Regions from separate parts of the Bacillus sp. ABR genome, predicted to be linked through region 1. Evidence: riboswitches for the same ligand, from Rfam matches in the RefSeq annotation. Region 1 holds a riboswitch; each other region holds the start of a gene.
What was found. Region 1 has a riboswitch for S-adenosylmethionine ahead of mtnK (S-methyl-5-thioribose kinase). Riboswitches for the same ligand answer to the same signal wherever they lie in the genome.
Positions count from the first base shown of each region.

Region 2: linked by a shared signal. The riboswitch ahead of OIT90_RS15985 (bifunctional homocysteine S-methyltransferase/methylenetetrahydrofolate reductase) and the one ahead of mtnK (S-methyl-5-thioribose kinase) in region 1 are both predicted to bind S-adenosylmethionine.
Region 3: linked by a shared signal. The riboswitch ahead of OIT90_RS01240 (sugar ABC transporter substrate-binding protein) and the one ahead of mtnK (S-methyl-5-thioribose kinase) in region 1 are both predicted to bind S-adenosylmethionine.
Region 4: linked by a shared signal. The riboswitch ahead of OIT90_RS03950 (methionine ABC transporter ATP-binding protein) and the one ahead of mtnK (S-methyl-5-thioribose kinase) in region 1 are both predicted to bind S-adenosylmethionine.

Region 1 covers NZ_JAOYSL010000003.1:567,123-572,759, reverse strand. The annotation lists gene mtnA (S-methyl-5-thioribose-1-phosphate isomerase) at 1-823, opposite strand, end outside; gene mtnK (S-methyl-5-thioribose kinase) at 830-2,023, opposite strand; SAM riboswitch class I at 2,104-2,261, opposite strand; gene OIT90_RS12975 (pyridoxal phosphate-dependent aminotransferase) at 2,426-3,616, shown strand; SAM riboswitch class I at 3,661-3,762, shown strand; gene mtnW (2,3-diketo-5-methylthiopentyl-1-phosphate enolase) at 3,865-5,085, shown strand; gene OIT90_RS12965 (2-hydroxy-3-keto-5-methylthiopentenyl-1-phosphate phosphatase) at 5,085-5,637, shown strand, end outside.
Region 2 covers NZ_JAOYSL010000005.1:100,907-106,543, reverse strand. The annotation lists gene OIT90_RS15985 (bifunctional homocysteine S-methyltransferase/methylenetetrahydrofolate reductase) at 1-1,459, opposite strand, end outside; SAM riboswitch class I at 1,538-1,656, opposite strand; gene OIT90_RS15980 (YajQ family cyclic di-GMP-binding protein) at 1,738-2,229, opposite strand; gene OIT90_RS15975 (CvfB family protein) at 2,467-3,315, shown strand; gene OIT90_RS15970 (BMP family lipoprotein) at 3,654-4,631, shown strand; gene OIT90_RS15965 (methyl-accepting chemotaxis protein) at 4,628-5,637, shown strand, end outside.
Region 3 covers NZ_JAOYSL010000001.1:261,019-266,655, forward strand. The annotation lists gene OIT90_RS01230 (branched-chain amino acid aminotransferase) at 1-522, opposite strand, end outside; gene OIT90_RS01235 (right-handed parallel beta-helix repeat-containing protein) at 891-2,318, shown strand; SAM riboswitch class I at 2,416-2,525, shown strand; gene OIT90_RS01240 (sugar ABC transporter substrate-binding protein) at 2,697-3,815, shown strand; gene OIT90_RS01245 (sugar ABC transporter ATP-binding protein) at 3,885-5,381, shown strand; gene OIT90_RS01250 (ABC transporter permease) at 5,378-5,637, shown strand, end outside.
Region 4 covers NZ_JAOYSL010000001.1:795,143-800,779, forward strand. The annotation lists gene OIT90_RS03935 (toprim domain-containing protein) at 79-423, shown strand; gene OIT90_RS03940 (thioredoxin family protein) at 437-739, shown strand; gene OIT90_RS03945 (SCP2 sterol-binding domain-containing protein) at 860-1,201, shown strand; SAM riboswitch class I at 1,304-1,412, shown strand; gene OIT90_RS03950 (methionine ABC transporter ATP-binding protein) at 1,567-2,592, shown strand; gene OIT90_RS03955 (methionine ABC transporter permease) at 2,585-3,253, shown strand; gene metQ (methionine ABC transporter substrate-binding lipoprotein MetQ) at 3,268-4,089, shown strand; gene OIT90_RS03965 (carboxymuconolactone decarboxylase family protein) at 4,193-4,561, shown strand; gene OIT90_RS03970 (YuzK family famiily protein) at 4,777-4,911, shown strand; gene sufC (Fe-S cluster assembly ATPase SufC) at 5,125-5,637, shown strand, end outside.

The DNA of each region.
Region 1 (5,637 bases):
AAAGCGGTGCTGCTACAAAAAACGGAATGTGAAAATGCTTGGCTAGAACGGCAAGACCTAACGTTCCAATCTTATTCGCTGTATCTCCATTACGAGCGATACGGTCAGCTCCAACAATGACAGCAGAAATTTGCTTTTCTTTCATCGTATGGGCGACCATGTTATCTGTAATGAGTGTCACATCCACGCCGCCTTGCATGAGCTCCCATGTTGTCAGACGAGCGCCTTGAAGAACAGGGCGTGTTTCACATGCATAAATGTGAAGGTCAAGATTTTTCTTTTTGGCTAAATAAAAGGGAGCAAGGGCTGTTCCGTACCGGCTCGTTGCAATGGAGCCTGCATTACAAATGGTCATGATACGGTCACCTGATTTAAAGAGCTGAAGTGCATTTTGACCGATTTGTCTGCATATTTCTTCATCTTCAATTTGAATTTGAATGGCTTCATGGACAAGATCTGTTTTAGCTGCATTTACTGATGCTGCACGCTGAATGCGCTGCAGCAGCCGGTCTAATGCCCAGGCGAGGTTCACAGCAGTTGGACGAGCACTGTTTAAATATTCTTTGATTCGAATCACTTCTTGTTTAAAAACATCGATTTCTTCTGTCTCAATGGCTTGCGCACTAAGTGCCAGTCCAAATGCTGCTGTAATGCCAATCGCAGGCGCTCCGCGTACTTTTAATGTCACAATTGCATCATACACATCTTCTTTCGTATATAAATGCTCAAAGACGGTTTCGGCCGGTAATTTTTGCTGATTTAAAATGTGAATACGGTTTTCTTCCCATTCGACAGAACGGGGGGCTTCAAATTCTTTTGACAAAACCCGTCACTCCTTTACAGATGGCTGGAATAATGCGACGAGGTCAGACGCTGTTTCCACTGCATGATATTGTTTGATAAAAGTTTTTCCAAGTGTCAGTGCTGCTTTTTTCTGCTGAATCCGTCTAGTTGGTGATGGAATCGCATCAAGATCAGCGGCATGAGCAAGGCCAATTGTTCGGCGGACAAGCTCACAGCCGGCAAAGCCTGTCGCTTCTTTTAAAATCCGATCAAACGTTGTTTCTAAAAAGCTGTCCGATACACTAAATGCTTCAATGCTGTCCTCTTTCCAAGCTTTTGTGAACACTTCTTTGAATGTTGCCCATACATTGACGACATGGTCAAAAAGGTGCTGCTGCTCGTGTTCATTCTCGCGAGATAAAGCATTCAGGAACAAATTGGCGATAAAGTGGCCGATATCGAATCCAAAGGGACCGTAAAACGCGAATTCTGGATCAATGATTTTCGTTTCAGTCTCATTTGCAAAAATACTGCCTGTATGAAGATCTCCATGAACCAATGTTTCAGCTGATGTGAGGAAGATACGCTTCAATTCTGCTGCTTTGGCTTGCAGCTCAAGATCTGCCCAAAGCGCTTCTGCTGATTCTCTTAATTCTTCTTCGAAGTCATTTGTTTCACTATCAAAGAAAGGGTCTGTGAAGACGAGTTTTTCTGTGATATCACACAGGTCAGGGTTCGTAAATTGCTTCACAAATTGTTTTTTGATTTTAGGATTTGTCGCAAAGTCAGATGTGTAAAAAAGTGTTTTTCCTAAAAATTCTCCAACATGATCAGATAAATGCGGATATTGTTTTCCGGCAATTAGCCCTTTTCTGACGATTTCTAAGTGTGAGAGATCCTCCATGGCTGTCACTGCAAGAGCTGTATCTGAATAATAGACTGCTGGTACGAGATGCGGCGCATATTCTGACTGTTTGATCAGGGCAGCACTTTCAATTCTTGCCCGGTCTAATGTAAGAGGCCAGCTCTCACCAACCACCTTTGCATAAGGCAGCGCCTGCTTGATGATCAATCCTTTTTCTTGTTTGTGATCATAAATATGAAAGACGTAATTTAAATTCCCGTCGCCGATTTCAGTACAAGTCAAATGACTGCTTTCTTGGATTAAGCCAAGTCTAATTGCGAGTGCAACTGCCGAGCTTTCTGTTAGTTCTTCATATGATGCCGTAAGTGTAACCAATTGCTTCCCCTCCAAATCATATAAAAAAGCCTCTTTCTCCTGAGAGAAAGAGGCTTGATGGTGTGTATGCTCAAAGCCTCTCTTATCTCTCAGCACATACGTCTGATGGAATTAGCACCGTGCCCTATAAGACAATTGTCTTGGCGCGTTACTTGCTGCGCCCCACTTCACAGTGGTATTAACGGTCGGTTGCTGTTGGGGTCAAAAGGCCAAATCCCTCGCCCAACTCTCGATAAGAGAAATCAATATGTAATTGTTTCGTGTATGTTTGCATTTCTTAATTCAAGATATTATCAGAGCTGCGCTTTACATGTCAATCTTTTTTCAAAATTGCTTTACAATTCATAAAACAATCCATTACAGTGATTGTATTGTTACGTAACTTGAATAGAAGGTGAAGAAATGGAATTCCAGCAATCAGATGTGTTGAAACAATTACCGAAACAATTTTTTGCGTCCCTTGTCCAAAAGGTGCAGAAAAAAGTGCAGGAAGGGGCAGATATCATTAATTTGGGGCAGGGAAATCCTGATCAGCCAACTCCTCCGCACATTGTAAAAGCCATGCAGGAAGCGGTAGCAAAACCTGAAAATCATCAATACTCCTCATTCCGTGGAACAGCGAAATTAAAAAAGGCGGCTGCCGCTTTTTATGAAAGAGAATATGGCGTTACGCTTGATCCGAAGACGGAAATTGCGATTTTATTTGGCGGGAAAGCAGGGCTTGTTGAGCTGCCTCAATGCCTCCTGAATCCGGGTGATACGCTTCTCGTCCCTGACCCCGGTTATCCTGATTATTGGTCAGGTGCTGTACTTGCTGGAGCTCATATGGTGACCATGCCACTTCTTGAAAAAAATGATTTTTTACCTGACTACGATTTGCTGCCTGAGGATGATAAGAAAAAGGCAAAATTAATGTACTTAAATTACCCCAACAATCCGACGGGGGCTACGGCAAGCCGTTCATTTTTTGAAGAAACCGTGACATTTGCGAAAGATCACAAGCTTTGTGTTGTTCATGATTTTGCATATGGCGGCATTGGGTTTGATGGGGAAAAGCCGATCAGCTTTCTGCAAGTAGATGGAGCGAAAGAGACGGGAATAGAAATTTACACATTGTCTAAAACGTACAATATGGCAGGGTGGAGAGTAGGATTTGCAGCAGGGAATCCGTCTGTTATTGAAGCGATTGAGCTTTATCAGGATCATTTGTTTGTCTCGTTGTTTAAAGCCACGCAGGATGCAGCAGCGGAAGCCCTATTAAGCGATCAAACGTGCGTACGGGTGCAAAATGACCGATATGAGAAAAGACGGAATGTGTGGATAGCTGCCTGCAAAGAAATTGGCTGGGAAGTCAGTGCTCCAAAGGGATCATTTTTTGCTTGGTTAAAGGTGCCAGAAGGATATACATCTGAAGCCTTTTCTGATTTATTATTAGAAAAAGCGCATGTTGTTGTAGCGCCAGGTAATGGCTTTGGTGCTCACGGTGAAGGGTACGTGAGAGTAGGGCTTCTAACAAGCGAGGAGCGGTTACAAGAAGCTGCTCAGCGCATCGCTGCCTTGAAGCTGTTTGAAAAAAAGCCATTGACAACATAAAAAAATGGTGCGATAATTCAGGCAATATTTAAGAAAATTGAATATTCTTATCAAGAGTAGGCAGAGGGACTAGCCCAATGAAGCCCGGCAACCGACTTCCATGAAGCACGGTGCTAATTCTTGCAGCAAGCGCTGAGAGATAAGATTCGGATGAATAACACGAAATAACCTCTTTAAGGCGCTCAAGAAGCACTTGAAGAGGTTTTTTTATTGAACATATGCATGATGCAATCGAAAGGGGATTCCTAGTGAGTGAATTACTGGCAACATACGTATTAACACATCGAGAGGATGAACAAATAAATCGAAAAGCGGAGCAGATCGCGCTTGGTTTAACAGTTGGATCATGGACGGATTTGCCTCAGCTCAAAAAGGAGCAGCTTCAAAAGCATAAAGGCCGAGTTGAAAAAGTATTAGAAAAGGCTGCTCCAGCCGAAAATGGCCTTTATCAATCAGAGGTGACCATTGCTTATCCTGAGGCAAACTTTTCAGCAGATTTACCAGCTGTTTTCACGACGATTTTTGGAAAGCTTTCACTAGACGGAAAAGTGAAGCTAGTCGATATCCAATTTTCTGAAGAATTTAAAAAAAGCCTGCCAGGACCGGCATTTGGAATTGATGGCATACGAAATAAGGTAAATGTATTTGATCGTCCATTATTGATGAGTATTTTTAAAGGTGTTATCGGCCGTGATATGCAGGATTTAAAAGAGCAGCTCCGTTTACAGGCATTAGGCGAGGTTGACCTCATCAAAGACGATGAAATTTTATTTGAAAGTCCATTAGCTCCTTTTGAAGAGCGAATCAAAGAAGGAAAAGAGATTTTAAAAGAAACCTATGAAGAGACAGGACACCGCACGCTGTATGCTGTCAATTTAACGGGCAGAACCTTTGACCTGAGGGATCGAGCGAGAAAGGCCGCTGAACTTGGAGCAGATGCGCTCTTATTCAATGTCTTTGCTTACGGTCTTGATGTCATGCAAAGCTTAGCTGAGGATCCAGATATTCCACTGCCTATTATGGCGCATCCCGCAGTGAGTGGTGCATTGACATCCTCTCCTGAATATGGATTCTCGCATTCTCTTCTTTTAGGCAAATTAAACCGATATGCTGGCGCTGATTTGAGCCTCTTTCCCTCACCTTATGGATCGGTTGCACTTCCGAAAAAGGATGCCCTTGGAATCTATGAAGCTTGCGTGAAAGAGGATACGGTTCAAAAAACATTCCCTGTCCCGTCAGCAGGCATTCATCCAGGAATGGTTCCAGTATTGATCAAAGATTTTGGAATTGATCATGTGATTAACGCAGGTGGAGGCATTCACGGACATCCGCGGGGAGCCATCGGCGGAGGGAAGGCATTTCGTTCGATCATTGATGCCGTTATACAGGAAGAGTCTATCCAAGATAAGGCGGCTTCCTGCCAAGACTTAAAAGCGGCACTTGATCTTTGGGGAAGGGTAGCAGAATAATGAAAAAACCAATTGTGTGTTGTGATTTTGATGGAACAATTACAAAAAATGATAATATCATCCGCATCATGAAACAGTTTGCACCGAGTGAATGGACGAAACTGAAGGATGGTGTCCTGTCAAAGGAAATTACCATTCAAGAAGGCGTCGGGCAGATGTTTCAATTACTGACAAGTGATCAGAAGGAAGCCATTCAATCATTTATTTTAGAGGATACAGAGATTCGAGAAGGATTTAAGGAATTTGTGGATGAGGTAAAAAAAGCAGACATTCCTTTCTATGTACTTAGTGGGGGGATGGACTTTTTTGTCTACCCCATCCTCGAAGGCATTGTCGATCGAGACGATATTTATTGCAATCATGCATCATTTGGGGAAGAGCATATTCAGATTGAATGGCCGCATGCCTGCGATACGCAATGTCAAAATGGATGCGGATGCTGCAAGCCCTCAATCATTCGAAACCTGACTCATGAGGATGATTTCATCATCATGATCGGAGATTCAGTGACTGATGTGGAGGCGGCGAAACATGCAGATCTTACGTTTGCGC
Region 2 (5,637 bases), on a different contig from region 1:
CGCCGTATTCGATTTTTTTCTCAAGACGTTTGACCGCTTTATCTATATGACGCACATTTGGGTTAAACGCGCCAGCCACTGAAAAATTGGTCTTTTTGCCAAGAGGCTTTCCTGAGAAAGAAAGGCCTTCATTAAATTGCTTGATGAGACGAATCAAATCAAAGGAGGTTAAATCATACACAGATGTTGCACCTGGGAAGTCTCCAATTTTAGATGGATCGCCTGTGATCGCTAAAATATCGGTTAATCCAAGAGTGTCGAGCCCCATTAAATGGGATTGTAGCCCAATCAAATTACGGTCGCGGCATGTGATATGAACAAGAGAACGCATATCAAGCTGCTGCTTTAATAATGCGCCGCAAGCGACATTGCTAATACGCGGAGTTGCAAGAGAATTATCGGCTAACGTTAACGCATCAATGCCAGCATTCTTTAATTCATTTGCAGCAACGAGAAATTTTTCGAAGTTCAGCTTCTTCGGTGGATCGAGCTCTACGATAATCGATCGTTTTTTCACAGCCAGCTCATCAAGACCTGGTTCAGTGCGCTGATCTTGGATGGAAATGATTTCTTCTTTTAACACCTTCACTTCTTTTTCAGTGATCGGTGCTAAATCTTTGACCGCTTCAGCCATTGCGCTAATATGCTGAGGTGTTGTTCCACAGCAGCCTCCGATAATGCGTGCGCCCTGATTTCTAAATTCAAGTGCACTTTTTCGGAAATAATCGTTATCAGTATCATAGACGAGTCTGCCTTCTTCAAGAGAGGGGAGACTACTGTTAGGATAGACAGATAAATGCGAATTTTCTAAAAGTGGAACGCCTTCGAGTGCCTGAATCATGTGATAAGGGCCCAGCCTGCAGTTGATGCCGACGACATCTGCACCAAGAGATGATAACTCAGATAAACCATCCTTCAGCGGGGTACCATCTTGCAAAACGCCTTGTTCATGCATAGATACGTTCATGACAATCGGGAGAGTCGTTTCTTTGCGAGCAATTTGGAGAACAGCCTTTGCTTCTTCTATGTCATAATACGTTTCAAGCAATAATCCGTCAGGCTCTTCATTTAATAGGATATACAGCTGCTCTCTAAAGCTTCGTTTGATTTCTTCTATAGAGTAGGCATTTTTGTTAAACGTTCGAATGCCGCCAATTGTTCCGAGTACATAGGCAGAGCCAGCGGCTGCTTTTGCAATTTGTACCGCTTTTGTATTGATTCGTTTCGTTTCTTCCTCTAAGCCGTAGCGGGATAGTTTAATATAATTCGCACCGTATGTGTTCGTTTGGATGATGTCAGCGCCTGCCTGCACATAAGCTTCGTGCACGCGTTTCACTTCATCCTCTTTCGATAAATTTAATTCTTCAAAACAGCGGTCAATGCCGTAAGAGTATAAAAGTGTTCCCATCGCTCCGTCAGCTATCAGTACGCGATTTTGTAAGTCTTGTAATAGGCCCATTGTATTCCTCCTTATTTCTATGTAACAAAAAAAGCCTTCTGATAAGAAGAAGACTTTTTGGCTGTATCGTAATTCTTCTCCTTATCTTCCAAGCAGTTGCTTGCTGGATTTAGCACCTTGGTCATAGAAAATAGATTTCTACTACACCGGTTGCTGAGGCTTCACAGGGCCAGTCCCTCTGCCTCTCTTGATAAGAAAGCAATATGAACATGTCAATGAATTGAACTTCCATCAACTGTAACGAAAAATGCAGAAATAATCAATGGAAAATTTGAAATTTATCGAAAATTTATAAATTGGACATCAATCGGCAAATCAGCCTTACGCATAAGAGAAATCACCTCTTGTAAATCATCTTTATTTTTCCCTGTCACACGCACTTGGTCATCCTGAAATTGTGATTTCACTTTGATGCCAGACTGCTTGATGAGTGCGTTGATCTTTTTAGCGTTGTCTTGATCAATCCCGCTGATCAGCTTCGCACGCTGGCGTACTGTACCGCCAAGAGCATGCTCGGTTTTTCCGTAATCGATGTTTTTAGTTGGCACATTTCGTTTGATCAGCTTTGTCACAAGTACATCTTTTAGCTGCTCAAGCTTGAAGTCATCATCAGAAATGAGAACAAGTTCTTCTTTTTCGAGAGAAATATCACTTTTACTTCCTTTAAAATCATAACGGTTTTTAATTTCTTTCAGCGCTGCTTGAACAGCGTTTTGCACCTCAGGCAGTTCGACTTTCGATACAATGTCAAATGAGCTTTCTTTTGCCATCACACATGACCTCCAAGTATTGATATTGCGTCTATTTTATCATGCCAATAGGCGAAGAAGAAACTTTATCGAAGAGATGAGGCAAAGAGTTCAGCCGGCTGCGGTATAAATCGTGACCAGTTTGTCCACTTTAGCTAACAGAACTAGAGATGTTCATGCGGGGAGAAGTATAGTAGAATAAAGTGAATCTAAAGATGAACGAACGCTCTTTTATGGGCAGATAGGAAGGAAGAGAACATGAGACCAGGTGAGCAACTGACCTTGCAAATAGAGAACGAAATGGAATACGGCTACTTTTTGACAGATGGTGAAGATTCGGTCCTCCTGCACCGCAGTGAAATGACAGAGGATCTTGATGACCGAGATGAAGTAGAGGTCTATTTATATGTAGATCATGAAGAAAGACTCGCTGCCACAATGAAAATCCCTACAATTAACGCACATACATACGGCTGGGTAGAAGTTGTAGACGTGGTAGAAGACATGGGCGCATTTGTCGATGTTGGACTGTCAAAGGATGCACTTGTAGCAACAGAACACCTCCCGCCATTTGAGGAAGCATGGCCGAAAAAAGGAGACAAACTCTACTGTATGCTGAAAGTCACAAGTTACGGCAGAATGTTCGCAAAACCAGCCACAGAAGACGTGATCAGTGAATTGTTTACTGAGGCACCAGAAACCTTAATGAACAAAGAAATCACTGGAACAATCTATCGTTTAATTGCGACAGGTTCTTTTATGCTGACAGATACAGGCGTGCGAGGGTTTATTCACCGCACGGAACGAAAGGAAGAGCCAAGACTAGGATCGACCGTTACAGGACGCGTTATTGCAGTGAAAGAGGATGGAACCGTGAACGTTTCTCTGCTTCCTAGAAAACAGGATGCATTATCTGTCGATGCAGAAGAAATTTTAACCTATATGAGAACAAGAAACGGCGCCATGCCTTACGGAGACAAAAGTGATCCAGAGGATATCCGCGAAAGATTTCAAATGAGCAAAGCAGCCTTTAAACGAGCACTAGGTCATCTGATGAAAAATGATCTCGTTTATCAAAAAGAAGGCTGGACATACGAGAAAAAGTGAGCATTTGCTCACTTCAGCGTGCAGACAAACCCTCGCATTCGGTGTCAGTCCTGCGTGCCGGTGCTCACGAATGTCAAATTCGCTCCGGTACTCGTCCTTCCTAGGGCTGCAAAGGTTTTCAGGTCACGCTGAAAAGAAGACAAAGTTCTAAAATAAAGTTCATTTTAGCCCTTTGTCAATGATCTAAAAGTGAGCATTTGCTCACTTTTTTATTTTTGTCTTAAATAATGGATTTTTTCTATGAAAAAAGTCATGAAAACCTTCACTATATCATTGAAACAACGCCCCTCAAATCCGATAAAAAAGGAGTAAGGATGATAAAAGGAGTGTGTTTTTGGATGAAAGTGAAGATTTCATTGCTTCTGATGGCAGCTATGCTTATGGTGCTCGCCGCATGCAGTAATCACCAGGAGGGGTCGCCAAAATCAACTGCGAAGCATATTGGCGTTATGCTCACAGATGATGGTCTTGGTGATCAATCATTTAACGATTCATCATTTAAAGGATTAGAAAAAGCACGTGATGAGCTTGGCATTGAATTTGATTATAGAGAAATTGCAGAAACTGATACATATGAAAAAGGGCTGACAGAACTCGTAAAAGATGGTAATGATCTCATTATCGGTGTAGGTTTTAGTATGCAAGAAGACCTAGAAAAAGTCGCAAAGAAATATCCGAAGAAGCAGTTTCTTCTGATCGATGCCGTATCTGAGCTGAAAAATGTGACCTCTGTGACGTTTAAAGAAGAGGAAGGCAGCTATTTAGCAGGTGCACTTGCTGCGATGACAACGAAAAGCGATGTCATTGGATTTGTTGGCGGTGTTGATGCAGACGTCATTCATCGTTTTGAACAAGGGTTTCAAAAAGGCGCCAAATCAGTCAATCCAAAAATCAAAATCTTATCTACCTATGCCGGTACATTTAGTGATGCAGGCAAGGGCGGTAAAATAGCCAAAGATATGATCAAAAAGAAAGCAGACGTTTTATATGCTGCAGCCGGTTATTCAGGTGTTGGTGTATTAAAAGAAGCGCAATCTCAAGGCAAATATGCCATTGGTGTTGACAGCGATCAGTACTATACTGCAGAAAAAGCTGTGATTTCATCTATGGTAAAAAAAGTCGATGAAGTGGTCTATCAATTCAGCGAACAGGTCGTCAAGAACAATCAAATTAAAAGCGGACATGTTGTCTATGACTTAAGCAATGATGGAATCGATATGGCAAAAATCCGGATCTTAAAAAATGCTGAGACACTGACCAAAAAATTAAATGGTCTGAAGCAGACGCTTCTAAAAGAAGAGGGGGGCGCATCATGAGCTTACGCGTCAAAATTTTACTCAACTCACTTATCTCACTTCTTTTAGCAGTTGGCGTCATTGCGTTTATCATTGTCAGCATGACAAAGATCCAATCATCAAATGAAGCAGATGTCCAAACCTTATTAAACGTACAAAAAACGAAGGCAAGCTTTGAAAGTGTCGAGCAAGCGATGACCAATTATTCGATGACACTTTCAGATGAACAGCTAGAGATCGTTCAAAACGATATTTCTACAGCAAAAAAACAGCTGCAAACGTTAAACAAGCATGCAGGAAATTTGAACAAAGAGGCATTAACAAGGTTAAATTCAAAATATGACACATGGACCAAAGAAGCCAACAATGCCATTGGTGAAAAAAACGCCTCGGATGCAAGACGTGTGGCAGCAAGAATTGATGGCGTTTTAAACGATGTGCATACGATGAATAAAAGAGCAGAAGAAGCGTATAAACAAAATCTAGAGGATGCAGCAAACAATGTACAATGGATTATTACAAGTGCACTCGTCTCAGCCCTCACACTGATTGTCATTGCCGTCTTTTTGAATATTGGACTAACGCGATCCATCGTGACACCTATCAAATCACTTTCCTACAGAGCAAAGCAGATCGCAGAAGGGAATCTTGCTGTGGAGCGGACAGATATTCAGCGTAAGGATGAAATCGGCGGCTTGAATGAATCCTTTAATCAAATGACAGATCAGTTGATTAGTTTGATTAAAGAAATCAGCCATGTCTCAAGCCGAGTAGAGACATTCTCGATCCACCTGAATGATGAAAATAAAAAGATGATGGAATCTGCCAATCAAGTATCTGTCTCAACAGACGAAATGGCCAATGGGGCACAAGCGATTTCAGAAGATCTCCAGCATGGCGTCAGCTTGATTGAAAAAATGGATCAGCATGGACGTAAAAATTCCGAACGCTCACAAACGGTCATCCGCAGTACAGAGGATGCCATCGAAGCCGTAGAAAGCGGAAAGCACACGTTAACAGAAACAAA
Region 3 (5,637 bases), on a different contig from region 1:
AATGCCTTCTTTATAGTATGATCCCACTGGAGATAAGATAATGATCAGCTTATACGTGCTAGACGGTGCAACGCCTAAATACGGCTCAGTGGAAATAATGAATGGACGAATATACAAGGAAGTGCCCTCTGCATCAGGTACCCAATCCTTATCAATGCGAATGAGTTCATTTAAGCCCTCTAATACTGTTTCTGAATCAATTTGCGGAATACACAGGCGGTCATTGGATCTGTTTAAGCGCTCCATGTTTTTTTCCGGACGGAATAAGAGAATTTTTTGATCCTCAGAAACATAAGCCTTTAATCCTTCAAAAACAGATTGACCATAATGGTAGACCATCGAAGCTGGGTCCATTGGAATAGCCTGATAAGGAATAATTCTTGGATCATACCAGCCTTTATCAATTGAATAATCCATCACAAACATGTGATCTGTGAAGATTTTTCCGAATTCAAGTTGATCAGATTGAGGTTTTGGTTTTTTTGTTGAACTAAGTTCAACGCGGATGGGTTGTTTTGGCATTGTAAATCTCCTTGCTGTTTGATTATTTGAAAATTCTAATAATATGAAATAATTATGATTCTATTCTATACCTTCACAAAATATTAGCAATAGGTTTTCTGGAATTCAGACAAGAAAAATCTGTTAAAGCGCTTTCCTTCTCTCTGCTGTCAGTTTGGCTCATGTCCCCCCTTTTTAAAAAAGAAATAAAATCCAAATACGTTATTAACTGATTAATCTGACAATTTAAAAACGAATGGTTTTCCTGTAAGATATTCTTTCAACCATACACCTTTTGACTAGTACATTGCAAGGGACATTGTCATATTTTAATCCTCTTTTTTTTAACCGATAAAGGAAGAAGAGAAGGGAAAGGAGCAAACAACAAGATGAAACGAGTGATACCAAGCATTTTACTCATTGTATTCATGTCCATGATCAGCTTTGGCTGTCAAGCGATGACAGAGGAAGCTGGTGCTAAGCAAAGCACAGCTTATTACGTAGCGGTAAACGGAAACGACAAAAACCCGGGAACAAAGCAAAAACCTTTCCGCACGCTGAAAAAAGCAGCAAGTATGGCGAAGGCTGGGACAACCATTTACATGAGAGGCGGTACATACAAAGAGAAATTGATTGTCCGTTATTCCGGAACAAAGAAAGCACCCGTTGTCTTTCAAGCTTACGGAAAAGAAAAACCTGTGATTAGTGGGGCATCCCTTAAAGGAAATCAAGCCGATGGCGGCCTTGTCACGGTCGATCAAAAGAGCTACATCACCCTCAAAGGCCTCACTGTAGGACATCTTAAGACGAATAAAGAAGATTTAACACCAGTTGGTATTTTCATCAAAGGAAGCGGTAAAGGCGTAAAACTGCTCAATAACCGAGTGTATGACATTCAGACGAAACATGAAAATGGAAATGCACATGGAATTGCTGTCTATGGGACAAAAGCTCCTGCAGCAATAGAAGACATTGAAATCAAAGGAAATACCGTTGAAAAATTAAAACTGGGCTTTAGTGAAGCGCTCGTGCTAAATGGAAACGTCAAAAATTTCCGTGTGACACATAACACGGTCCGTAACACTGATAATATTGGCATTGATTTAATTGGTTTCGAGAACGTAGCACCCTCTAAAAAGTATGATCAAGTTAGAAATGGAGTCGTCTCTAGAAACAAAGTATATGAGATTACGAGTGCAGGGAACCCAGCCTATGGAAGCGACATCTCCGCTGGCGGAATTTATGTTGATGGCGGAAAAGACATTGTGATCGATCATAACATCTCACATCACAATGACCTGGGGATTGAAGTTACAAGCGAACATAAAGGAAAAATGGCAGATCGCATCCGCATCGAACACAATCAAGTATATTTAAACCGTTATACAGGCATTTCTATTGGCGGCTATGATAAGAAGCGTGGCGGTACAACCAATACGACGATTTCACATAATATTTTGTACAAAAATGACACAGCCGGCTTAGAAGGCGGCCAATTGCTAATGCAGTATCAAGCAGTGAACAATCGAATCACGAATAATATCATGACGGCTAGCGCCTCGCATTACTTAGTCGTGAATCTTTATCAAGTGAACCAAAAGAATACCTTCCAGAAGAACGTTTATGATGATCGCAAAGGTGCGAAAGCATCACAGTGGATTTGGCGCGGGAAATGGATGGAAGGCTACAAAACCTATCTCTCTAATAGCGGTCAAGATAAAGGATCAGCACATCTCAACCCACAATTTGTGAATGAGAAAAAATATGATTTCCGTCTGAAGAAATCATCACCTGCTAAGAAAATCATCGGAAGTTAATGATATTTTAGAAATTTTCAAAAAAGTCATTGACATTGATGTGACATCACATTAAAGTAAAGAAGACATTTCAACGAAAACAAATTTCATAACGGATCTCTTATCAAGAGAGGCAGAGGGACTGGCCCTATGACGCCCAGCAACCGTTTCTATTGTAGAAATTGGTGCTAATTCCTGCAAAGCTGTTACAGCTTTGACAGATAAGAGAGGAAGACTTCCCGATACATGTTTCATGCAACGGTGATCAAGCCTCTCTTTCCAAGAGAGGCTTTTTTTCGTCTCTTTTTCGAATCAAATGCCTGTTTGACAGGCGTATTTCCACTTTTTTACCTAGTTTTCCGATGTGAAAAATTTAAAACAACTTGAGGAGGAACAGCAATGAAGCGTAAGCATTTTACATCATTTCTTGTCTTATTAACGGCATTAACCGTCCTATTATCTGGCTGCGGCACTGGATCAAGTGCAGGCTCAAAGGCAAATGCAAACGAAAAAGTCTCTTTTGACAAAGTACCGAAGCGATTTGCAAAGGGACAGGGGGCTAAAATTAAAGTGATCCGCAAAATTGGAGGAGACGATCATACAGCTCAATTTTTAGCTGGAACGAAGGCAGAAGGTGAAGCACTCGGCTTTACGGTAGATGTCTACACCGCAAATGGTGATACAGCAAAATTCCATGATGCCATCTCTCAGGCGCTGGAGGAAAATTATGATGGCTTTATCATCTCTCACGGGGACGACGAGGCGACAGTCGCTGATGTGAAAAAGATCACAGCGAAAGGCATTCCAGTTGTAGCATTTGATTCAAATCCTAAGCTAAAGGACATCAAAGGAGTCACAGTGACGTCTCAAGATGACGAACAATTAGCGAAAAAATCATTAGACGCGCTCGTGTCTGATTTTAAAGGAAAAGCAAATATTGCGTACCTGTGGGTAGATGGATTCCCGCCAATGGTGAGACGAAACAAGGTCTATCAAGAAACGCTTAAACAACATTCAGGGATCAAGGAGCTTGACCGCTTTGGTGTAGCCTCTTCTGATACGTCTGTTCAAACGCAAAATGCAGTAGCAGCCATGCTGAATAAGTATCCAAAGGGCAAACTGGACGCTATTTTTGCCACATGGGATGCCTTTGCCATTGGGGCAGCAAGAGCGTTAAAGGAAGCAGGAAGAACAGAAGTGAAGATTTATGGGATTGATGTGTCAAATGCTGATCTTCAAGAAATGACAGCGAAGGACAGTCCATGGAAGTACACAGCAGCGGTTGATCCGAAGCTCATCGGCGCAGTCGACGTGAGGATTCTTGCGAAGAAAATAGCTGGTGAGAAAACACCATCTTCCTATGACCTTGAGGCCTCTCTCATCTCGCAAAAGCAGCTTCAACAAGCAGGAAAAGCCATTAACATGGTCAATCTTGCAGACGAAGTGAAGGGATTCGGTTCATCGACTGCTTTTGAGGAAGATTGGATGAAGACCTTGAAGAAGCATTATACAAAATAAGCGACGTGCACTCTCTTTCCATAGAGGGTGTTTCGTTTTTCAGATGATATCAAGAGAAGGAGGACACCCATGACAGCGCCGCTTGTTCGTATGAAAAATATTTCAATTGAATTCCCAGGGGTCAAAGCTTTAGATCAAGTGAATTTCACATTAAAAAAAGGGACGGTCCATGCACTAATTGGAGCAAATGGTGCTGGGAAGTCCACGTTAATGAAAGTTCTTTCTGGCGCTCATTCCCACTTCGACGGAACCATCCACATCAATGGCCAGGCGGCAACCATTCAAACCCCAAAGGATGCATCCTCATATGGTGTGCAGACGGTCCATCAAGAAGTGGATATGGCTCTTGTTCCCTACTTAAGTGTTGGCGAGAATATGATGATGCATGAGATTGAGAAAAAAACATTTGTCAGCTGGAAAGAGCTGCATCGCAAGGCGGCTCAGTTATTAAAAGAAATGGACATCGACATCTCCACAAAACGACTTGTCAGCGATCTGACCCTTGCTGAAAAACAGATGGTGCTCATTGCTAAGGCCGTTTCCATTCAATGCAGCATTTTAATCTTAGATGAACCAACAGCTCCGCTTAGTCATGCAGAAACAAGCAAATTATTCTCCATGATTGATCGGCTGAAACAGTATGGGACAGGGATCGTGTTTATCTCCCATCGCATGCCTGAAATTTTCACCATCTGTGATGAACTGACAGTGATGCGAAATGGAACGGATGTGGCAGCCCACCTTGTCAAAGACACAAATCCGCAGCAAGTCATTGAAGAAATGCTAGGTGCGCCATTAGAGGAACAATTCCCGTCTCGCAAACCTTTGAAAGATGCACCTATTGTGCTTGAAGTGAAAGAGCTAAACGATCAAAACAAATTAAACAACATTCACTTTTATGTCAAAAAAGGAGAAATTCTCGGGATCGCAGGACTTGTCGGTGCTGGAAAAACAGAATTGTGCAAAGCCCTTTTCGGTGCCTCAGAAAAAAAGACGGGGACTGTGCAGCTGCATGGTCAAACCATTCACATCACATCGCCTCATCAAGCTGTGAGAGCTGGAATAGCTCTTGTGCCTGAAGAGCGGAGAAAAGAAGGGGTTCTGACCGAAGAGAGCGTGGGGTGGAACTTAACGGCTGCAAGTCTTCATTCATTTTCACGGATATTCAGCTTCTTACATCGTTCGAAGGAAAAGCAGGGTGCAGGCGACATCGTCAAACGACTTGGTGTCAAAACGCCGTCTCTTGAAGCAAAGGTGAAGCACCTATCTGGTGGAAATCAGCAAAAGGTTGCCATCGGAAAATGGCTGCTGGCTGAGGCAGATGTGTATCTCTTTGATGAACCAACTAAAGGTGTAGACGTTGGAGCGAAAAAAGATATTTTCACTTTGATCGCAGAGCTTGCCGCCCGCGGAAAATCTGTCATTTATGCGTCGAGTGAGCTATCAGAGATTGCAGGTATCGCTGACCGCGTATACGTGTTATATGATGGCAGCATTGCCCGGGAAATGACTGCACCGACGACTGAAGAGGAGCTTTTATATCATTCAACAGGAGGACAATCATGAGCGAACAACAAATTCCAGCCCCTGTGCAGCAAATCAAAAAACAGCGGCCACCCTTTCATCTGTTTGATTTCTTTTATCGATATGGGACGATTTTAACCATTGTCGTGTTGATTGTGGTATTTGCGGCAGCGAATCCAGCGTTTTTGCAATCGGGAAATATCATCAATATTTTACGGTCTATCTCAATTGTGACCATCATTGCGGTGGGCTTAACCATCTCATTGGCAGTAAACGGTTTTGATTTATCAGTTGGATC
Region 4 (5,637 bases), on a different contig from region 1:
CCCAATCTTTACAACCTGAATGAAAGATTGTAATCTAAGGAAGAAGTGAATCAACGTCAAAAGGGCCGGGTGATCGTGATGAATGTCGAGATAGAAAAGGTCATCATTGTAGAAGGTAAAACAGACAAACAAAAGCTGAAAGAAGTCATAAGTGAACCTGTTACCATCATTTGCACCAATGGCACGATCAGTACATCGAAGCTGGACCAGCTTGTGGACGATTTAGTGGGGAAAGACGTTTACATATTAGCAGACAGTGACGATGCAGGCGACAAACTGCGGAAGCAATTTCGAAAAGAATTCCCTGAAGCACTTCATCTTTTTGTCGACAGAACGTACCGCGAAGTGGCCGCTTCACCGTCAGCCCACATTGCATCTATCCTATTAGCTGCAAACATTGATGTTCATTCGAAATATTTATGAGGGTGGACGTATTATGAAAGAGATTGAAGAACACGAATTCAAAGAGATAGAGGACGATTTATTTCTTTTATACTTATATACACCGTTTTGCGGAACATGCCAGCTGGCAAAGAAAATGCTGGCAGTCGTAGACGCCATGCAGCCGGATGTACCATTTTACGAAAACAATTTAAACTATTCACCAGGCTTTGCAAAAGCATTTGAGATCGAGAGTGTTCCTTGCTTTCTACTGTTTAAAAAAGGAGAATTGGTGCAAAAAGGCTATGCCTTTCACTCAGTTCCATATCTTCATGAAATGATTGAAACCGCTAAATAAAGCGGTTTTTTGTCATATTTCAAGAAATTCATTTGAAAATTTGTCGAGTTATTTATAAAGGACAAGAAGATGTTTGTAGAGAAATGTTATGTATAACCAAATGACAGGGAGGTTATACATGTGGAAAATGTGAAAGCCCATGGTAACACAGGGCAGCGTTTATTATTAAAACCGCTGCTCTCATCATCATCCTTGAAGATTACATTTGAGGCGGAAACTGACTCTTGTACATTGATTGTGGATGAACGTGGTGAAGTGAAGAAACTACCTGCAATTGAGTTATCGGATCTCATCTTTTATGGTGAGAGGAAAGAGATTCTACAATTATTAGATGGAGATATGTCCTTACAGCAGTTAATCAGCAGAGGACAAGTCAAAGTCAAAGGGTCATTCCGTGCGCTCCTTAGACTAGAGGCAGTGCTTTGGCTGACGAACGGTTTTTTTCGAAAAATGATAACGTAGTTGTTTACTTGGAAATTAGCGATTTACAGCGTTGACATATCTCAGATAGCATGATATTCTACGTTAGTAAAAACATGAACATCACATAAAACAACATATTTTCTCTTATTAAGAGAGGTGGAGGGACGTGCCCTATGAAACCCGGCAACCGTCAGCATAGCTGAAATTGGTGCCAATTCACTCAAAGCCGCAGCGCTTTGAAAGATGAGAGAAAGGCGTAATTGACATAAAAGGCCTTTCTGCTTGCGTTGCAGTTAGGTCTTTTTTACTGACCTGACGTCAGGCTAGAGTCATGACAGAAAGAAGAATAAATAACGTATGTGATGGAAACCTATAGATTCAGCAAGAAAGCAGGTGATCAGACTGTGATTCATTTACAGAATGTATCAAAAACGTATCATTCAAAAAGCGGAAATGTTGATGCCGTGAAAGACGTCAACTTGGATATTGATAAAGGTGAAATATTCGGAATTATCGGGTATAGCGGTGCAGGAAAAAGCTCGCTTATTCGCCTATTAAACGGTCTGGAGCTGCCAACAGAAGGAATTGTTGAAGTGGCAGGCAACCGGATCAATGAAGTATCGAATGCGAAACTTCGGAAAGCAAGACAAGAAATCAGCATGATCTTCCAGCACTTTAATTTACTTTGGTCAAGAACGGTGAGACAAAACATTATGTTCCCGCTTGAGATCGCAGGTGTACCGACATCGAAACGGAGAGAGCGTGCGAATGAACTGATTAAATTGGTCGGTTTAGAAGGAAAAGAAAATGCGTATCCTTCTCAGCTTAGCGGCGGGCAAAAACAGCGTGTCGGCATTGCGAGAGCATTAGCGAATGATCCAAAGGTTCTTCTATGTGACGAAGCGACATCTGCGCTAGATCCGCAAACGACCGATTCAATCCTTGAGCTTTTGGCCGATATTAATAAACGACTAGGGCTCACGATTGTGCTCATTACACACGAAATGCACGTCATTCGCAAAATTTGTCATCGCGTCGCAGTCATGGAAAATGGACGTATTGTTGAAGAAGGCGAAGTATTACGCGTCTTCAGACAGCCAAAGGAAGAAATGACGAAGCGATTTGTGAAACAGCTTGCGGAACCAGAGGAAGCGAAAGAAACAATCGAGCACGTCTTAGAACGAGTAAAAGAAGGTCAGGTCGTACGGTTGTCCTTTATTGGAGACTCTGCCGAGCAGCCGCTGATCACTGAAATCATTCGATCCTTCAATGTCGATGTGAATATCCTTCAAGGGAAGATTTCTCAAACGCAGGAAGGCGCGTTTGGAACACTCTTTATCCACATTAATGGAGAAGAGACTGAGGTAGAAAAAGCCATCGCCTATATCCAAAGCAAACAGGTTGAAATCGAGGTGATGACACATGTTTGAGAAATGGTTTCCGAACGTTGATTTAGACGTCATCTGGAGTGCAACAGGTGAAACGGTGTATATGACACTGATTTCATTGGCATTTGCCTTTGCCATTGGTATTATCCTTGGACTATTACTCTTTCTAACGAGTAAAGGCGGTCTTTGGGAAAATAAACCGATTAATGCTGTCATCGGCGCTGTCGTCAACATTTTCAGATCGATTCCTTTTATCATTTTAATTATTCTTTTACTAGGGTTCACGAAATTCTTAATGCATACGATTCTTGGTCCTAATGCAGCACTCCCTGCCCTTGTCATAGGGTCAGCTCCATTCTATGCACGTCTTGTCGAAATTGCACTGCGTGAGGTAGACAAAGGAGTCATTGAAGCAGCACGATCAATGGGAGCGAAAACGTCAACAATCATTTTCAAAGTATTGCTGCCAGAATCATTGCCAGCCCTTATTTCAGGTATTACCGTAACAGCGATTGCTCTAATTGGCTCTACTGCGATTGCAGGTGCAATTGGAGCAGGCGGACTTGGTGACCTCGCCTATGTGGAAGGGTACCAATCTGGTAATACAGATGTCACACTTGTAGCCACTGTGTTTATTCTCATCATCGTCTTTATTATTCAAATAATCGGTGATTTGATTACAAATAAAATTGATAAACGTTAAGGGAGGATTTATTCATGAAGAAATTGATTTTAAGTGCACTATTTCTAGCATTTGCAGGTATTTTAGCTGCGTGCGGTTCATCTAATAACGCAAGTGAAAGCAAAACCATTACGGTTGCCGCTTCAAAAACGCCGCATGCCGAAATTCTTGAAGAAGCAAAACCACTTCTAAAAGAAAAAGGCTACGATTTAAAAGTGAAAGTGCTTAGCGATTATAAAATGTACAACAAAGCGTTAGCTGAAAAAGAAGTGGATGCGAACTTTTTCCAACATATCCCTTACTTAAACGAAGAAAATAAATCAAACAAAGATTATAACCTAGTGAGTGCTGGTGCGGTTCACCTTGAGCCTTTCGGTATCTACTCTAAGAAATACAAATCAGTAAAAGATATTCCAAACGGCGGCACAATCATCATGACAAACAACGTAGCTGAACAAGGCCGTATGCTTGCCCTTCTGCAAAATGCTGGTGTCATCAAGCTTGATCCAAAGGTTGATACAATCAACGCAACAGTAAAGAACATTAAAGAAAACCCAAAGAACCTAAAATTCAAAAAAATCGCGCCTGAATTAACTGCGAAAGCTTATGAAAACAGTGAAGGCGATGCTGTATTTATCAACGTCAACTATGCGATCCAAAATAAATTGAATCCGAAAAAAGATTCAATCGAACTTGAGCAAACAAAGAACAATCCATATGCAAACATCGTTGCGGTTCGCAAAGGTGACGAAAAATCAGATAAGATCAAGGCATTAATGGAAGTTCTTCACTCTGATAAAATCAAAGAATTCATCGACAAAAAATATGACGGTGCAGTATTGCCTGTATCTGAATAACAACATTTCGACCTCGCTTCTTTCAAAGCGAGGTTTTTTGTGTATTTTTTCAAATCTCGCTCATAATAAAAACGTACAAATGACCTGAAGGGATGGAATCAAAATGAATGAACAGCATATGAGCGGATCCATGCAGCAATCACTGACTGATTATAAAACCGCAATGGGTGAATTCCAGAAGAAAATGCCGGTGTTTGGAAAGAAATTTAATGAATTTACGGAGCAGTGCTTTCAAAGCGATTCATTAACGCAAAAGGAAAAACAAATGATTGCCCTCGGCATCAGTATTCATGCACAGGATGAATACTGCATGATTTATCATACAAAGGGAGCGCTCGATCAAGGGGCGACAGAAGAGAATCTGCTAGAGGTTGTGAGCGTGGCGGCAGCTTTTGGCGGCGGGGCAGCACTAAGCCAAGGAATCACTGTCGTTCAGCAATGTATTGATGAATTTGGAGGACAGACGCATTAAAAGAAGGAAAACAAGGTATTTTTCCATATCAAGGAGTTGAGTACTTCTCAACCGAATGTGTGAGAAAATATGACGTCATAGAGCGTCATATCCCTTTTGAGTGAAGCCGCATACGTTTGCTACAATAAAGCTACACTCAAGGAAGGGAATGGTTTATTATTTGTTCGGACCATAGTACACTGGGATTGGATTATACCGCCGAGATGGAAAAGGCCATGCATCAAGCTCATGGCATGAGCTATGCAGAGTACGAAAGAGACCATGACTTAAGGATGAAAGTGGAATATAAACGAGAGCAGTCCTATCGAGATGAGAAAAGACAGCTCGCAAAAATGAATATAAGAGGCTAATAATAGCTGAGGGGCGGGGAGAACAGTTTCCCGCCCTTTCTTTATGAAAACAGTCTTTTCGACATAAATCCTTTTATCTACCTGCTTTTTTTGTTAGAATTTTGAGAGCATCCTCTCACGCTTATCGTGAATGTGTTGTATTCAGTTTTAATTTGTTATAAAATTAGAATGAGAATAAATTGAGAATAATGATTATTTTGGAGGTATCGATATATGACTGCTTCGACATTAACAATTAAGGACTTGCACGTTGAGATTGAAGGGAAAGAAATCTTAAAGGGTGTAAACCTCGAGATAAAAGGTGGAGAATTCCACGCAGTAATGGGACCAAACGGAACAGGTAAATCTACTTTATCTGCTGCAATTATGGGTCACCCTAAATATGAAGTAACAAAAGGCAGCATCTTGCTTGATGGCGAAGATGTTCTTGAAATGGAAGTAGATGAGCGCGCTCAAGCTGGTCTTTTCCTTGCGATGCAATACCCATCTGAAATCAGCGGTGTCACAAATGCTGACTTCCTTCGTTCTGCTATTAACGCACGCAGAGAAGAAGGCGATGAAATCTCTCTTATGAAATTCATCCGCAAAATGGACGAAAACATGGAGTTCCTTGAAATGGATCCAGATATGGCACAGCGCTACCTAAACGAAGGTTTCTCAGGCGGGGAGAAAAAACGCAACGAAATTCTTCAATTAATGATGATTGAACCAAAGATCGCCATCCTT